Regions from separate parts of the Microbacterium oryzae genome, predicted to be linked through region 3. Evidence: predicted binding sites of a transcription regulator. Region 3 holds the regulator's gene; each other region holds the start of a gene.
What was found. Region 3 encodes LexA, which represses DNA repair genes until DNA is damaged. Its sites were predicted from a motif close to TCGAACANNTGTTCGA; they were not measured.
Positions count from the first base shown of each region.

Region 1: the regulator LexA is predicted to act here: its motif matches at 2,184-2,199, upstream of D7D94_RS13780 (HNH endonuclease signature motif containing protein).
Region 2: the regulator LexA is predicted to act here: its motif matches at 2,891-2,906, upstream of D7D94_RS08610 (HNH endonuclease signature motif containing protein).

Region 1 covers NZ_CP032550.1:2,948,875-2,953,514, forward strand. The annotation lists gene D7D94_RS13770 (sensor histidine kinase) at 1-1,436, shown strand, start outside; gene D7D94_RS13775 (response regulator) at 1,433-2,077, shown strand; gene D7D94_RS13780 (HNH endonuclease signature motif containing protein) at 2,210-3,796, shown strand; gene bcp (thioredoxin-dependent thiol peroxidase) at 3,838-4,311, opposite strand; gene D7D94_RS13790 (ABC transporter ATP-binding protein) at 4,404-4,640, shown strand, end outside.
Region 2 covers NZ_CP032550.1:1,841,738-1,846,377, forward strand. The annotation lists gene D7D94_RS08605 (ATP-dependent Clp protease ATP-binding subunit) at 1-1,397, opposite strand, end outside; gene D7D94_RS08610 (HNH endonuclease signature motif containing protein) at 1,515-2,861, opposite strand; gene D7D94_RS08615 (DUF2975 domain-containing protein) at 3,015-3,641, shown strand; gene D7D94_RS08620 (hypothetical protein) at 3,641-4,258, shown strand; gene D7D94_RS08625 (hypothetical protein) at 4,258-4,640, shown strand, end outside.
Region 3 covers NZ_CP032550.1:1,322,380-1,327,019, forward strand. The annotation lists gene hisB (imidazoleglycerol-phosphate dehydratase HisB) at 1-93, opposite strand, end outside; gene D7D94_RS06175 (histidinol-phosphate transaminase) at 137-1,216, opposite strand; gene D7D94_RS06180 (LysM peptidoglycan-binding domain-containing protein) at 1,247-1,600, opposite strand; gene lexA (transcriptional repressor LexA) at 1,852-2,535, shown strand; gene metE (5-methyltetrahydropteroyltriglutamate--homocysteine S-methyltransferase) at 2,597-4,640, opposite strand, start outside.

The DNA.
Region 1 (4,640 bases), 1.4 Mb from region 3:
TGCAGGAGTACGCGGCAGGCATCGTCGACCGCACGCAGACGCTGTTCGTCGTCGTCGCGAACGACCTCGGGCTGCGTCTCGCGCACCCGGATCCGGACCTCCTCGGTCGGCGGGTCAGCACCGACTTCGCCTCCGTGATCGCGGGCGAGGAGGTCATCGCCTGGGAGCGGGGGACGCTGGGGGAGTCGGTGCGCGCGAAGGTCCCCGTCTTCGCTCCGGATGGCGGCAGGATCGTCGGCGAGGTGAGCGTGGGGTTCGCGCCGGCTCGGGTCTTCGCCGACGCGCCGCTCCTCGTCGGCCTGTTCGTGCTGATCGCGGTGGTGGCGCTCGCGGTGGCCGCGCTCGTCTCGGTCGTCATCCGCCGTCGGCTCGAGCGCCTGACGCGCGGCGTGCAGCCGGAGGAGCTGGGCGGTCTGCTGCAGAGCAGAGCCGCGGTGCTCGAGGGGGTGCACGACGGGGTGCTCGCGGTGTCGGACGACGGGGTCGTCCGCGCGGCCAACGCGCCCGCGCTGCGGGTGGTCGGCGACGATGACGCGGTGGGGCGGCACATCGACGAGCTGGACCTCCCGCCGCGCCTCCGTACAGCGCTCGACCGCGCCCTGGGCGGCGACTCCCTCGTCACCGGCGAGCTCGTGCTGTCGGAGCAGGTCGTCTACGTCGAGGTCCGCCGGGTGGGGCACGAGGGGCGCTCGCTCGGAGTCGTCGCGGTGCTGCGCGACCGCACCGACGTGGTGGCGCTGGCGGAGCGGCTCGACGCCGTGCGCGCGGCGACCAACGCCATGCGTGCGCAGCGGCACGAGTTCGCGAACCGGATGCATGCGGTCCGCGGCATGGTCGCGGCGGGGCGGACCGCGGAGGCGCAGGAGCTCCTGTCGGAGTTCGCCGCCCGGGGTGCTCTGCCGGAGGAGGCGGGGGTGCCCGTCGCCGAGCCGTTCCTGCGCTCGTTCCTCGCGTCCAAGAGGATGGAGGCGCGCGAGCGCGGCGTGGAGCTGCGTGTGGGAGAGGACACCCTCCTCCTCGGCGTCGTCGCCGAACCCGAGGATGTGGCCGCGGTGCTGGGCAACCTCGTGGACAACGCCGTGACGGCGGCCGCCGCCGGGGAGGAGCCTCGGTGGGTGGAGGTCTCGCTGCTGGACGACCGGGACGAACTCGCGCTCACGGTGACGGACTCGGGGATCGGCGTCGACCATCCCGAATCGGTCTTCGATCGCGCTCGGGCGGCGGAGGAGGACGAGACCGGACGGGTGCACGGACGGGGGATCGGCCTTCCGCTCGCCCGCCGCTTCACGCGTCGACGGGGCGGCGAGCTCTGGCTCGCGGAGGCGCGTGGCGGCGGCCACGGCGCGGTGTTCGCCGCCCGGCTTCCCGGGGTCATGCGGGCCGCGGGCGACGACGAGCTCGATGGTGCCATCACATCGGAAGAGGGAACGGCATGACGAACGAGATCCGCGTCCTGATCGTCGACGACGACTTCCGCGTCAGCGGCATCCACCGAGACCTCGTCGCCGCTCGGCCGGGCTTCACCGCCCTGCCGCCCGTGAGGGACGCGGCATCCGCACGCATCGCCATCCGCGACATGCGCCCCGACCTGCTGCTGCTCGACGTCTACCTGCCGGATGGCGATGGCATCGAGATCGGACGGGAGGCCGGGATCGATCGGTTCGTGCTGAGCGCCGCTGACGACGTGGCGACGATCCGCCGGGCGCTGACGAGCGGCGCACTTCACTATCTCGTGAAGCCGTTCGACCCCCGCGCACTTCAGGATCGGCTCGACCGCTATGCGCGCTTCCGCAATCTGCTCTCCACCGGCAGTGCGACGCAGGAGACCATCGACCGCGCGGTGAGCGTGCTCCACGGCGGCGCCGTGCCGGCGCCGGCCCGGGCGGGGACGCAGCAGGTCATCCTCGATGCGCTCGCCGCGGGGGAGGCGTCGAGCGTGGAGATCGCCGAGCGCGTCGGCGTCTCGCGTGCGACCGCGCAACGACACCTCGCGGAGCTCGCGGCCCGTGGGGCGATCGACGTGACGCTCCAGTACGGATCCGCAGGGAGGCCCGAGCATCGGTACCGGCTGAGCTGATCCCAGTTGTTCTTCTGTTCGATTTTGTGGCGCTAATGTCGGCGGTCTGTGCTAGCGGCGAGTGCTCGCGATTGACCTTTTGATCTGGGAAAAGTGGTTGTCCTAGTCGTATCTCTGTTCTATAATGAGGGCATGGCGAAGAAGCCAGTGCATCTCGACCCGAGCGACGCGGCCCGGCAGGCCGCCGCGCAGCTCGACGGCGCTGCTCCCTCGGTTCGCGAGCTGAGGGATGCGGATCTCGTCGCCCTGGTCGGCGTCGTCGAGCATCTCGGTCGAGCCGTCGACGCTCTGCGCGTTCGAGTCGCCGGGGAAGTGGCTTTCCGGTCGTGCCGGGCGGATGACGCGGCGCTGGCAGACCGGTACGGGTGTCGCACGGGGACCGAGCTGCTCGAGCGCCTCACCGGCGCCTCGTCGCGCGAGCTGCGCGGGCGCGCTCGGCTCGATGAGAGCACCCGCACGCGCACCGCGCTCACCGGAGAGGACCTCGCGCCTCGCCTGGAGCACGTGGCCGCGGGCCTCGCCTCCGGGCTGCTGGGAATGGAAGCCGCGGCCGGGATCATGAAGGCGGTCGACACCGCTCGTCGTGGCGGTGGCGACCCGGAGCGCGTCGAGCTGATGGAGCGGCACCTCGTCGCGATCGCGACCGGGACGATCGATCCCGACGCGCAGCCCGGCGATGGGGCGGACGACGAGGAGGGCCGCTCCGAGGCGGATCCGCTGGCGACGCTCGCCCCGGTGCCGCCGCTGTCGGTCGTCAACCTGCACGCGCAGGCGTGGATCGACGTGCTCACCGCCGACGGTGCGGAACCCGATCACGACGGCGCCATGCGTCAGCGGTCGCTGACCCTCACGCCGCTTCCGAGCGGCGCGTTCCGCATCAACGGCGTGCTCGTGCCGGAGGCGGGGGCGCTGCTGCAGGCGCTGCTCTCCGCTCACACCAACCCCGCTCGGAATGTGCGCTTCACGTCGGATGGCGATGTGCGCGGGGAGAGCGATGGCGGCGGCGCGGGAGAGGGCGGCGAGGGCGGTGCTGCGCAGTGGCCGGAGGTGGAGCTCCCGCCGCCGGATGCGATGCCCGATACGCGCAGCGCGACCCAGAAGCGCCACGACGCGCTGATGGCCATGCTGGAGGCCGCGTCGCGCGCGGCGGAGACGCCGAGTCTGGGCGGGGCCGCGCCGACCGTCATGGTGCACGTCAGCGCGGATGATCTGGCCCGGCAGGCGAACGCGTCAGGGGCGGCGTTCACCCGGCCGGTGGCGCACCTGGATGGTGTCGACGCGCCGGTGCCTCTCGGGGTGGCCGAGCGCATCGGCTGCACCGGCGACATCCTCCGGGCGGTGTTCACCGCGGAAGGTCGGCTGCTGTCTCTCTCCAGCGTGCAGCGGATCTTCACCGCGACGCAGCGGAAGGCGATCGTCGCCCGCGATGGCGGCTGCGTCATCCCGGGCTGCACGATCCCGGCGGCCTGGTGCGAGATCCATCACGTGCAGGATTACGCGCAGGGTGGCCCGACGACCACGGACAACGGTGTCCTGCTCTGCTGGTGGCATCATCACCACCTCGAGCAGTCGGGATGGGCCATCCGGATGAGGGGCGGCGTGCCGTACCTCGCCCCGCCCGCCTGGATCGACCGCGCGTGCCGGCCGCGTCCCGCGCAGGGCTCCGCGACCCGGCTGCGCAGCAGGCTGCGCCGCACCCTGGTGTCGAGGCGGACGTGAGCCGCAGCGCTCGCCGGGGCAGCGAGCGGGAGGGTCCGGGTTCAGGCGTCGATGCCGAGTTCGCGGCGCAGGCGCGCCACGTGACCGGTGGCCTTGACGTTGTAGAGAGCCTTCACGATGACGCCGTCCTCGTCGAGGACGAATGTCGAGCGGATGACGCCCTGCACGATGCGGCCGTAGTTGCTCTTCTCGCCCCAGGTGCCGTACGCCTCGTGCACCGAACGCTCGGGGTCGCTGAGGAGCTCGAAGGTGAGTCCGTCTCGGTCCCGGAAGCGGCGCAGCTTCTCGGGCAGGTCGCGCGAGATCCCGACGACCGTGTACCCCGCCGACGCGAGCGACCCGAGGCTGTCGCGGAAGTCGCAGGCCTGCTTCGCGCAGCCGGTCGTGAGCGCCTCGGGGTAGAAGTACAGCACGACCCTCTGCCCGCGCAGGTCGGAGAGCGAAAGGCTCTTCTCGTCCTGGTCGAGGAGCGTGAAGTCAGGGGCGGGGGTACCGGGTTCGAGGCGGGTCGTCATAGCGTTCCAGCCTATCGACCATGACGGATGTCACGTCGCGGTCGTGACATCGGCCTCCGGCGCCGGCGACGACTCCGCGGTTGGCTGAAGGCATGAGCATCACCCATACCTCCACCGCCGCAGGCCCGGACCTGCACGCCGGCGGAACCTCGGCGATCTCGCTGTCGCGCCTTGTCCGTCGATTCGACTCGGGCGACAGCCCGGTCGTCGCTGTCGACGGCGTCGACCTGCGCATCGCGCGCGGCGAGATCGTCGCCCTCCTCGGTCCGAACGGCGCCGGGAAGACGACGACCATCGACATGATGCTGGGACTGTCCGAGCCGAACGAG
Region 2 (4,640 bases), 520 kb from region 3:
TTCTCGAGGCGCAGACGCTCGCCGAGGAGCGCCTTCTCCTCGTCGCGCAGCGACGCGGCCTTCTCGAAGTCCTGCTCCTCGGAAGCGGCTTCCTTGGACTCGCGGACCTTGGCGATCTTCTCGTCGAACTCGCGCAGCTGCGGCGGCGACGACAGGATCGACAGACGCAGGCGGGCGCCGGCCTCGTCGATCAGGTCGATGGCCTTGTCCGGCAGGAAGCGGTCGCTCACGTAGCGGTCGGCGAGGTTCGCGGCCGCGACGATCGCGCCATCCGTGATCTGCACCTTGTGGTGCGCCTCGTAGCGGTCGCGCAGACCCTTGAGGATGTTGATCGCGTGGGGCAGCGAGGGCTCCGCGACCTGGATGGGCTGGAAGCGGCGCTCGAGGGCCGCGTCCTTCTCGAAGTGCTTGCGGTACTCGTCGAGCGTGGTGGCGCCGATGGTCTGCAGCTCGCCGCGCGCGAGGAGCGGCTTGAGGATCGAGGCCGCATCGATCGCGCCTTCGGCGGCACCGGCACCCACGAGGGTGTGGATCTCGTCGATGAAGACGATGATGTCGCCGCGGGTGCGGATCTCCTTGGTGACCTTCTTCAGGCGCTCCTCGAAGTCGCCGCGGTAGCGGGACCCGGCGATGAGCGAGCCGAGGTCGAGCGAGTAGAGCTGCTTGTCCTTCAGCGTCTCGGGCACATCGCCCTTGACGATCGCCTGAGCGAGGCCCTCGACGACGGCGGTCTTGCCGACGCCGGGCTCGCCGATGAGGACGGGGTTGTTCTTGGAGCGGCGCGAGAGGATCTGCATCACGCGCTCGATCTCCTTCTCGCGCCCGATGACGGGGTCGAGCTTGTTCTCGCGCGCGGCCTGCGTGAGGTTGCGACCGAACTGGTCGAGAACCTGCGAACCGCCCTGGGCGCCCTGTGTGGACTCCTGGCCGGTCGTCGCGACGCCCACGGGCTCCTTGCCCTGGTAGCCGGAGAGCAGCTGGATGACCTGCTGACGCACCTTGTTGAGGTCGGCGCCCAGCTTCACGAGCACCTGGGCGGCGACGCCCTCGCCCTCGCGGATCAGGCCGAGCAGGATGTGCTCGGTGCCGATGTAGTTGTGGCCGAGCTGCAGCGCCTCGCGCAGGGAAAGCTCGAGCACCTTCTTGGCGCGCGGCGTGAACGGGATGTGCCCCGTCGGCTGCTGCTGGCCCTGGCCGATGATGTCCTGAACCTGCTCGCGCACAGCATCGAGCGAGATCCCGAGCGATTCGAGCGCCTTTGCAGCGACGCCCTCACCCTCGTGGATGAGTCCGAGCAGGATGTGCTCGGTCCCGATGTAGTTGTGGTTGAGCATCTTCGCCTCTTCTTGGGCGAGGACGACCACCCGACGGGCACGGTCGGTGAATCTCTCGAACATGTCACTCCTCTGGGCCGAAGGCCGAGGACGCGTCGACAAAGGACGGTCGGCGCGCCGTGGTTCCACCGTAACCAGGGATGCCCCGCCCGGTGCTCGTGTTCGCCCTGGGCATAGCGCTCAGAACGGCGGCTTCTGATCGACGATGCGCTTGCGACGCTGCGGCAGCGGAACCTCTCGATACCTCCGGCCGGCCGGGCTGGTCCACTCGATCACTCCGGGCGACACCTGTCTCGGATGCCAGGCGGTCTGGTGCCGCAGCATGTGGTGCGGTCGACAGAGGGCCGCCAGATTCGAGGCTCTCGTCGGGCCGCCCCGGGCGTACTCGATCGTGTGGTCCTTCTCGCAGTGCTGCGCGGGCTGATCGCACGACGGGAAGCGGCACACCTCGTCGCGCACGTCGATCATGCGACGGATGGCCGCGGTCGGCTCGTAGTGATCGACGGTCAGGAGCGCCGCGGTGTCGGGGTTCTGGAACACCCGCTCCCATCCCGGCGCCTGCTTCGCGAAGCGCCGGGCGATGCCGGGGTCGAGTGGACCGTAGCCGTGCAGGAAGGCCGGCTCGTCGTCGAGTCCGGCGAGCGTGGTGACCGGGATCGTGATGGCGATCATGCCCCGGATCTCGGCGAGGAGGTTCGGCGTCCCCTCCCGCTCCACGACGTGGACGGTGGGAGCGGCCGTGAGCAGCTCGTCGGCGAGGATGTCCGCTCGGATCTGGTCCCGGGTCCGCTCATCCAGCTGCGGAGGCACGCCATCCGCCTCGGCTCGCACGCGCTCGGCGTGGTTCTGCCGGCGGATCTTCTTCTCGAACGCCTTCGCCTGCGCATCGGCCCGGTCCTTGATCGCGCGGATGACCTCGGCACTGTGCCGGATGACGAGCTCGCCGTTGCCGTCGGGCAGATCGCGCGCCCACACGCCGTGCTGTCGCCGCGCGACGTGCTGCCGGGCCTCGCGCGTCAGGACACCCAGTCGCTCCGCCAGCTGCTTCGCGAAGATCCGCAGCTGATGCTGCGTGGCATCCTCGGCGAACGCGATGGTCAGGGTCGTGTACTCCGGCAGCGCCTGCTCGTCGACGAACCCGGCGTACTCCTGGATGATCTCGGCGTGCTTGCGCGTGATCCGCCCCTCGGTGAGCGCCTCTCGCACCGCAGGCAGCCGTTTTATGAGCACCTCGGCATCGGCCATCCGCCGCTCGATCGCCGCCGAGGGCTCGTGCAGCGCCGCGCCGATCTCGGCGGCGATCGCGCGATAGGGGAAGGCGTACTCCGAGCTCGACCCCGAGCGCCCCATCTGATCTCGCGCGATCCCCGCGGCGATGGCGAGCGCCTGAGCTTCCGCGCCCGCGATGGAGGCCATCACGCGCCGGTAGTGGAGGAGCGACTCGACGACGTTGCCGAGCACGCGCGTCTCCTCCGGAGTGGCCTCGTACGTGAGGCGTTCTTTGAATCGTGGCCTTCGTTGGCTCATGCCCTCATCATCCCGCGGACCACCGACATTCGAACGGGAGATCGAGGCGTCCTCGATCCCCAGAAGTAACGAAATGATAACGAACGCATTGTGGGGCTTCGCGTCTTATCGATATTCGTTGTTATCGTTCTTCGTGAAGAAAGGAGGGCTTCCATGGCACCCTCTCCCGGCCATCCAGTCTCTCGCGGCGATGCGGTCGCTCTCGGCGTCATCGCCACGGGGGCGGTCTCCGTCGCTGTCGGCGCGGTCGTCGCCATCGTCGGCGGCGCGCTCTCCGTCTTCGCCGACGAACCGCAGGTGCGCCTGCCGCTGCAGCGGGCCGACATCCCGCAGCTCGACGGCGTCGCCGGCATCGTCGACGCCCGCGGTGCGGCAGCGGATGTCGTGCTCGCCGCTCCGCCCGCCGGCGCCCGCTGGCTGCTGCTCCTCGAGGGCGCCCTGCCCGCGCTCGCGACGATCGGAGTCTGCGTCGTCGCCTACGTGCTCGCGCTGGCGCTCATGCGCGGGCGTCCCTTCCGCCGTATGATCTCGACCGCTCTCGGCGCCATCGCGGGCCTCGTCCTCGTCGGCGGGATCGCGTCCCAAGCGTGCGGCGCGTTCGGTCGAGCCCTCGTCGTCGAGGATCTCGCCGCGCGCACTCCCGAGCTCATGGACATCCTCTGGCCCTTCCTGCTGGATCTGGATCTCGCGCCGATCGGATGGGGCTTCATCCTCGCGCTGGTCGCCGCCGCTTTCGCGATCGGCTCCCGCATCCAGCGCGACACGGAAGGGCTGGTGTGATGACCCTCTCGACCACCCGCGAGCGCTCCGAACAGGGCGACGCCATCACCGTCATCCTCTGCGGCGCGGCCGCCGTCATCGTCGTGCTGATCGCGAACGTGCTGGACTTCCTCGACACCTTCCGTCCCGATGGCGTCGCTGCACGCGTTCCGCTCGAGAGCGGCTCGGGCGAGGGCGTGCTCGAGAACACGTCGGCACGCGTCTCGGGCTCGCTCTCCGAGCTCACGGTGGTCGTGACCGACCTCAACGCGGTCTCGACGTTCTGCCTGGGCGCGGCGATCGTCGTCGCCGCGCTCGCCCAACTCGTCGTGATCGCCGCCGTGATGCACCTCGCCTGGAGCTTCCTGCGCGGCCGCTTCTTCGTCCGCGCCACCGCGCGCGACTTCGGCATCATCAGCTGGGCGATGTTCCTCGGCGCACTCGGAGTGCTGCTGCTTCAGCACATGGGAACGAACGGTGTCCTCGCGGCGCTCGGGACGGATGGCCGGGAGCCGGTTCATCCCATCGCCTTCTGGTCGTTCGCTCCGTACTGGTTCGCGGCGACGGCGGTCGGCCTGCTGTCCGTCGCCTTCCGTCGGGGCGCCCAGCTGCAGCGCGACACGGAAGGACTGGTGTGATGACGAGCAGCACCCGCACCGACCCCGCGCTGTTCCCGCAACGTGAACGCTGGGGCTTCCTCGGCATCGTCCTCCTCTGCGTGATCGCAGGATGCGCGATCGTGTTCGAGGGCGTCTCGCGCCTCACGGCGATCATCCCCAACACAGCGGTTCCCGTCGCGGTGCGGATCGTCGGCGAGGATGTCGCTCTGCCTGCCGGGCCGGAGGGCGCCGACGTCGTGGCCCATCTGGACCGCGCGATCATCCCGATGAGTGACCTCGCGCCACTGCCCTATGCCGCTTTCATCACGAGCGTCGTCGTGCACGTGCTGTGCCTGCTCGTCGTTCTCGTGTGCGTCGGGCTGTTCGCGCTCAACCTGTCGCGAGGTACCGCCTTCAACCG
Region 3 (4,640 bases):
GTCGATGCTGCTCCTGCCCGTGCCGTCGAGGTCGAGCTCCAGCTCGATGCTGGACTCGCTCGTGGAACGGGTGCGGCGCGCGGTTCGGGTCATGCCCCGATTCTAGTCGCGGCCGGCGCGCGCCTTCCGCGAGGCGTCAGCGTCCGATGGCGGCGAGGGCGTCGAGGAACGCGCTCGTCTCCTCCTCGGTCCCCGCCGTCACGCGCAGGTGTCCGGGGATGCCGACGTCGCGGATCAGCACACCGCGGTCGTACAGCGCCTGCCACGTCGCCCGGGTGTCCTCCACGCCGCCGAACAGCACGAAGTTCGACCAGGTCGGGTAGACGGTGTAGCCGAGCGCCTCGAGGGTCGCCGAGATGCGGTCGCGCTGCTCCACGATCTCGTCGACCATGCCCAGCATCGTGTCGGCATGACGCAGCGCAGCCGACGCCGCCGCCTGTGTGAGGGCGCTGAGGTGGTAGGGCAGGCGCACGAGCCGCAGCGCGTCGATGACGGCGGGGTCCGCGGCGAGGTACCCGACGCGGGCACCGGCGAAGGCGAACGCCTTGCTCATCGTGCGCGAGACCACGAGCCGCGGCCGCCCGGGAAGCAGCTGCAGCGCCGACGGCGCGTCGCGGGGAGCGAACTCGCGGTAGGCCTCGTCCACGATGACGATGCCCTCCGACGCCTCGTACACCGCCTCGATCACGTCGTTCTCCATCGGGGTTCCGGTGGGGTTGTTCGGCGCGCAGAGGAAGACCACATCGGGGCGGGCGGCCGCCACCTGCTCGGCCGCGCTCTCCGGGCTGAGCGAGAAGGCGGGCCCCCGCTCGCCGGAGACGTAGGTCGCGCCCACTCCGCGCGTGAGGAGGGCGTACATCGAGTAGGTGGGCGCGAAGCCGAACGCCGTGCGACCCGGGCCGGCGAACGCCTGCAGGATGTGCTGGAGCACCTCGTTGGAGCCGTTGGCCGCCCACACCTGCTCGGGCTGGATGCCGTGGCCGAGGTAGTCCGCGAATCCCTCGCGCAGCGCGGTGAACTCCCGGTCGGGGTAGCGGTTCACGTCGCGCAGCGCCAGCGCCACCGAGTCCGCGATGTCGTCGGCGACCTCGTCGGGGATGGGATGCGTGTTCTCGTTGACGTTCAGTGCGACGGGGAGGGGCGCCTGCGGCGCTCCGTACGGCTGCTGGCCGCGGAGGTCGTCGCGCAGGGGCAGGTCATCGAGTGAGACGGTCACCCGTCCATGCTAGAGCGCCGCCGCGCGCGCTCAGCCGGCGGTGGAGTAGGCGGCGGGGATGGCGAGCTGCTGACCGGCGGCGATGACGCCGTCGCGCAGCTGGTTCAGGTGCAGGATCTCGTCGACGACGTCGCGAGGGTCGGCATCGGGGGCGACGGTCTCGGCGATCTCCCACAGGGAGTCCCCCGCACCGACGGTGACGGTGTCGAAGGTGCCGGCGGGCGCGCTGTCCGCGCGGGAGGCGAGAGCGGCACCGCCGCTGAGAGCGCCGAAGCCGATCGCCGCGACGACGGGGGCCGCGGCGAGGCCGGCGAGGACGCGGCGACCGCGCAGGGTCAGGCGCAGACGGGTGGCGGGAGCCGGAGCGGAGCGATGTGCGCGCATGGCCTTTCCTTCCTGTAGATCTCTTCGGGCGGTGCGGATCCCTCAGGATCTCGCTGCCGAAGCGATGTTCCGAACCTATCTTCGATTTCGTACGAGTGTCAAGAGTTGTCTTCGAACTGCTCTCGCGAGGAATGCCCAACACGCTCGAACAAAGCTCCCCGTCTCGCGGTGCGTCCGCTAGCGTTTTCACCGACGGGACCACCACACCACGCACCTCCGACATTCGAGCGGGGCAGCGAAGGAGCACGGACATGACGGATGCGGGTACGCGCGAGGAGAAGCCGCGCACGCGGCGACGCAAGAGCCTGAGCGACAAGCAGCTGGCCATCCTCGAGGTCATCCAGCGCTCCATCCAGCACAACGGCTACCCGCCGAGCATGCGCGAGATCGGCGACGCCGTCGGGCTGAAGTCGCTGTCGAGCGTCACCCACCAGCTGGGCCAGCTGGAGCTCAGCGGCTACCTGCGGCGCGACCCGGGCAAGACGCGGGCCATGGAGGTCCTCATCGACCTGCCGGGATCCGCCGCCGAGAACCCCGCAGACGCGGGCCCCGCGGTGGGCGATGCCGCCCTCGTCCCCCTCGTCGGACGCATCGCGGCGGGCGTGCCGATCACCGCCGAGCAGCAGGTCGAGGAGATCTTCCCACTCCCCCGTCAGTTGGTCGGTAAGGGCGAGCTGTTCATGCTCAAGGTCAGCGGCGAGTCGATGATCGACGCCGCGATCTGCGATGGGGACTGGGTTGTCGTCCGCTCGCAGGGTACGGCGGAGAACGGCGACATCGTCGCGGCGATGGTCGACGGCGAGGCCACCGTCAAGACGTTCCGTCAGCGCGACGGCCACACCTGGCTGCTGCCCCGCAATTCCGCGTTCGAGCCGATCCTCGCCGATGAGGCCGTGGTGCTCGGGAAGGTCGTGGCGATCCTCCGCTCCGTGTGAGGCGCGGGGAGACGATGAGAGAGCGGGAGCCGTCGGCTCCCGCTCTCTCATCGTCTTCGGGTCAGGCGCGCGCCAGGAGCGCCTCCCGTGCCTCGCCCGTCGCGGCGACGAGGTTCGCCAGCGACGCCACGGTCTCCTCGTACTGTCGCGTCTTCAGACCGCAGTCGGGATTGATCCAGACGCGGTCGACGTCGACGGCGGCGACGGCGCGATCGATGCGGCCGCCGATCTCCGCCGCGCTCGGCACGCGCGGCGAGTGGATGTCCCACACGCCGGGGCCGATCCCCCGCTCGTAACCGGCGAGTGCCTCGAAGAGCTCGTCGCGACTGCGGGCGGCCTCGATCGAGGTGACGTCGGCATCGAGCGCCGAGATCGCCTCGAGGACGGTGCCGAACTCGGAGTAGCAGAGGTGCGTGTGGATCTGCGTGGCCGGGCGCGCGCTCGCGGTCGCCAGCCGGAACGACCCGACCGACCACTCGAGGTATGCGTCGCGTGCCCGGGCGTACAGGGGCAGCAGCTCGCGCAGGGCGGGCTCATCCACCTGGATGATGCCGATGCCGGCCTGCTCGAGATCGGCGATCTCGTCGCGCAGCGCGAGCGCGACCTGACGGGCGGTCTCGCCGAGCGGCTGATCGTCGCGGACGAACGACCAGGCGAGGATCGTGACCGGACCCGTGAGCATGCCCTTGACGGGCTTCGACGTGAGCGACTGCGCGTAGGTCGCCCAGCGCACGGTGATGGGAGCCGGCCGGGAGACGTCGCCCCAGAGGATCGACGGGCGCGTGGCGCGCGAACCGTACGACTGCACCCAGCCGTTGCGCGTCACCGCGAAGCCGTCGAGGTTCTCGGCGAAGTACTGCACCATGTCGTTGCGCTCGGGCTCGCCGTGCACGAGCACGTCGAGTCCCAGCTCCTCCTGCAGGCGGATGACCCGCTCGACCTCGTCGCGGAGCACCTGCTCGTACGCGGGCGTCGTCAGCTCTCCGCGGTCGTGCGCCGCCCGCGCGCGGCGGATGTCGCCGGTCTGCGGGAACGAGCCGATGGTCGTCGTCGGAAGCGGCGGGAGCGCAAGCGCGTCGCGCTGCGCGGAGACGCGCTCCTCGACGGCACCGCGCTCGAAGTCCGTCGGCGCGAGGGCGCGCGTGCGGGCGCGGACGCGGTCGTCGTGCACGCCGGGTGCCGAGCGGCGGTCGGCGAGGGCGACGGCGGCCTCCGTGAACGCGTGCTCGACCGCGGTGCGTCCCTCGCGGAGTCCGCGGGCGAGGACGGACACCTCCCCGGTCTTCTGGTCGGCGAATGCGAGCCAGGTCTTCAGGCGCGGGTCGAGGTCGGGCTCATCCGCCACGTCGTGCGGCACGTGCTGCAGGGAGTTCGAGGTGCCCACGGTGACGCGTGCGGGCTTCAGCCCGCTCGTCTGCTCGAGAAGCGCCCACGCCCGGTCGAGGTCGCCGCGCCAGATGTTCCGCGCATCGACGACGCCCGCGACGATGGTCTTCTCCTCGACCCCGTCGACGGCGGCGGGCACGCCGCCGCGGACCAGGTCGAGCGCGATCGCCTCGACGGGCGTGCCGACCAGCGCCCCCCATCCCGCGACGCTCGGTGCGCCGTAGGGGGCGGCGACGAGGAGCTGCGGTCGATCCTCCGCCGCGCCGAGAACCGCGTAGGCCTCGGCCACCGCGCGCGCGACCTCGGCCGGGCTGACCTCGAGCGTCTCGCTCACGAGGGCGGGCTCGTCGAGCTGCACCCACTCGGCGCCCGCTGCGCGCAGTGCGGACAGGATCTCCAGGTACGCCGGCAGCAGGTCGGCGAGGCGGTCGAGCGGCCGGAATCCGGCCGCGGCGCCGTCGGCGGCCTTGGCGAGCGCCAGCAGCGTCACCGGGCCCACGACGACGGGGCGCGTGCTCACGCCGTCGGCCGCCGCCTCGGCGACGAGATCGGCGTACCGCGCGGGCTGCGCGGCGAAGACGGTGTCCGGGCCGATCTCCGGCACGAGGTAGTGGTAGTTCGTGTCGAACCACTTCGTCATCTCGAGGGGCGCGTTCTCGCCGTCGCCGCGCGCGGCGGCGAACTCGGCGGCGAGGCCGATCGAGCCATCCTGTTCGCGG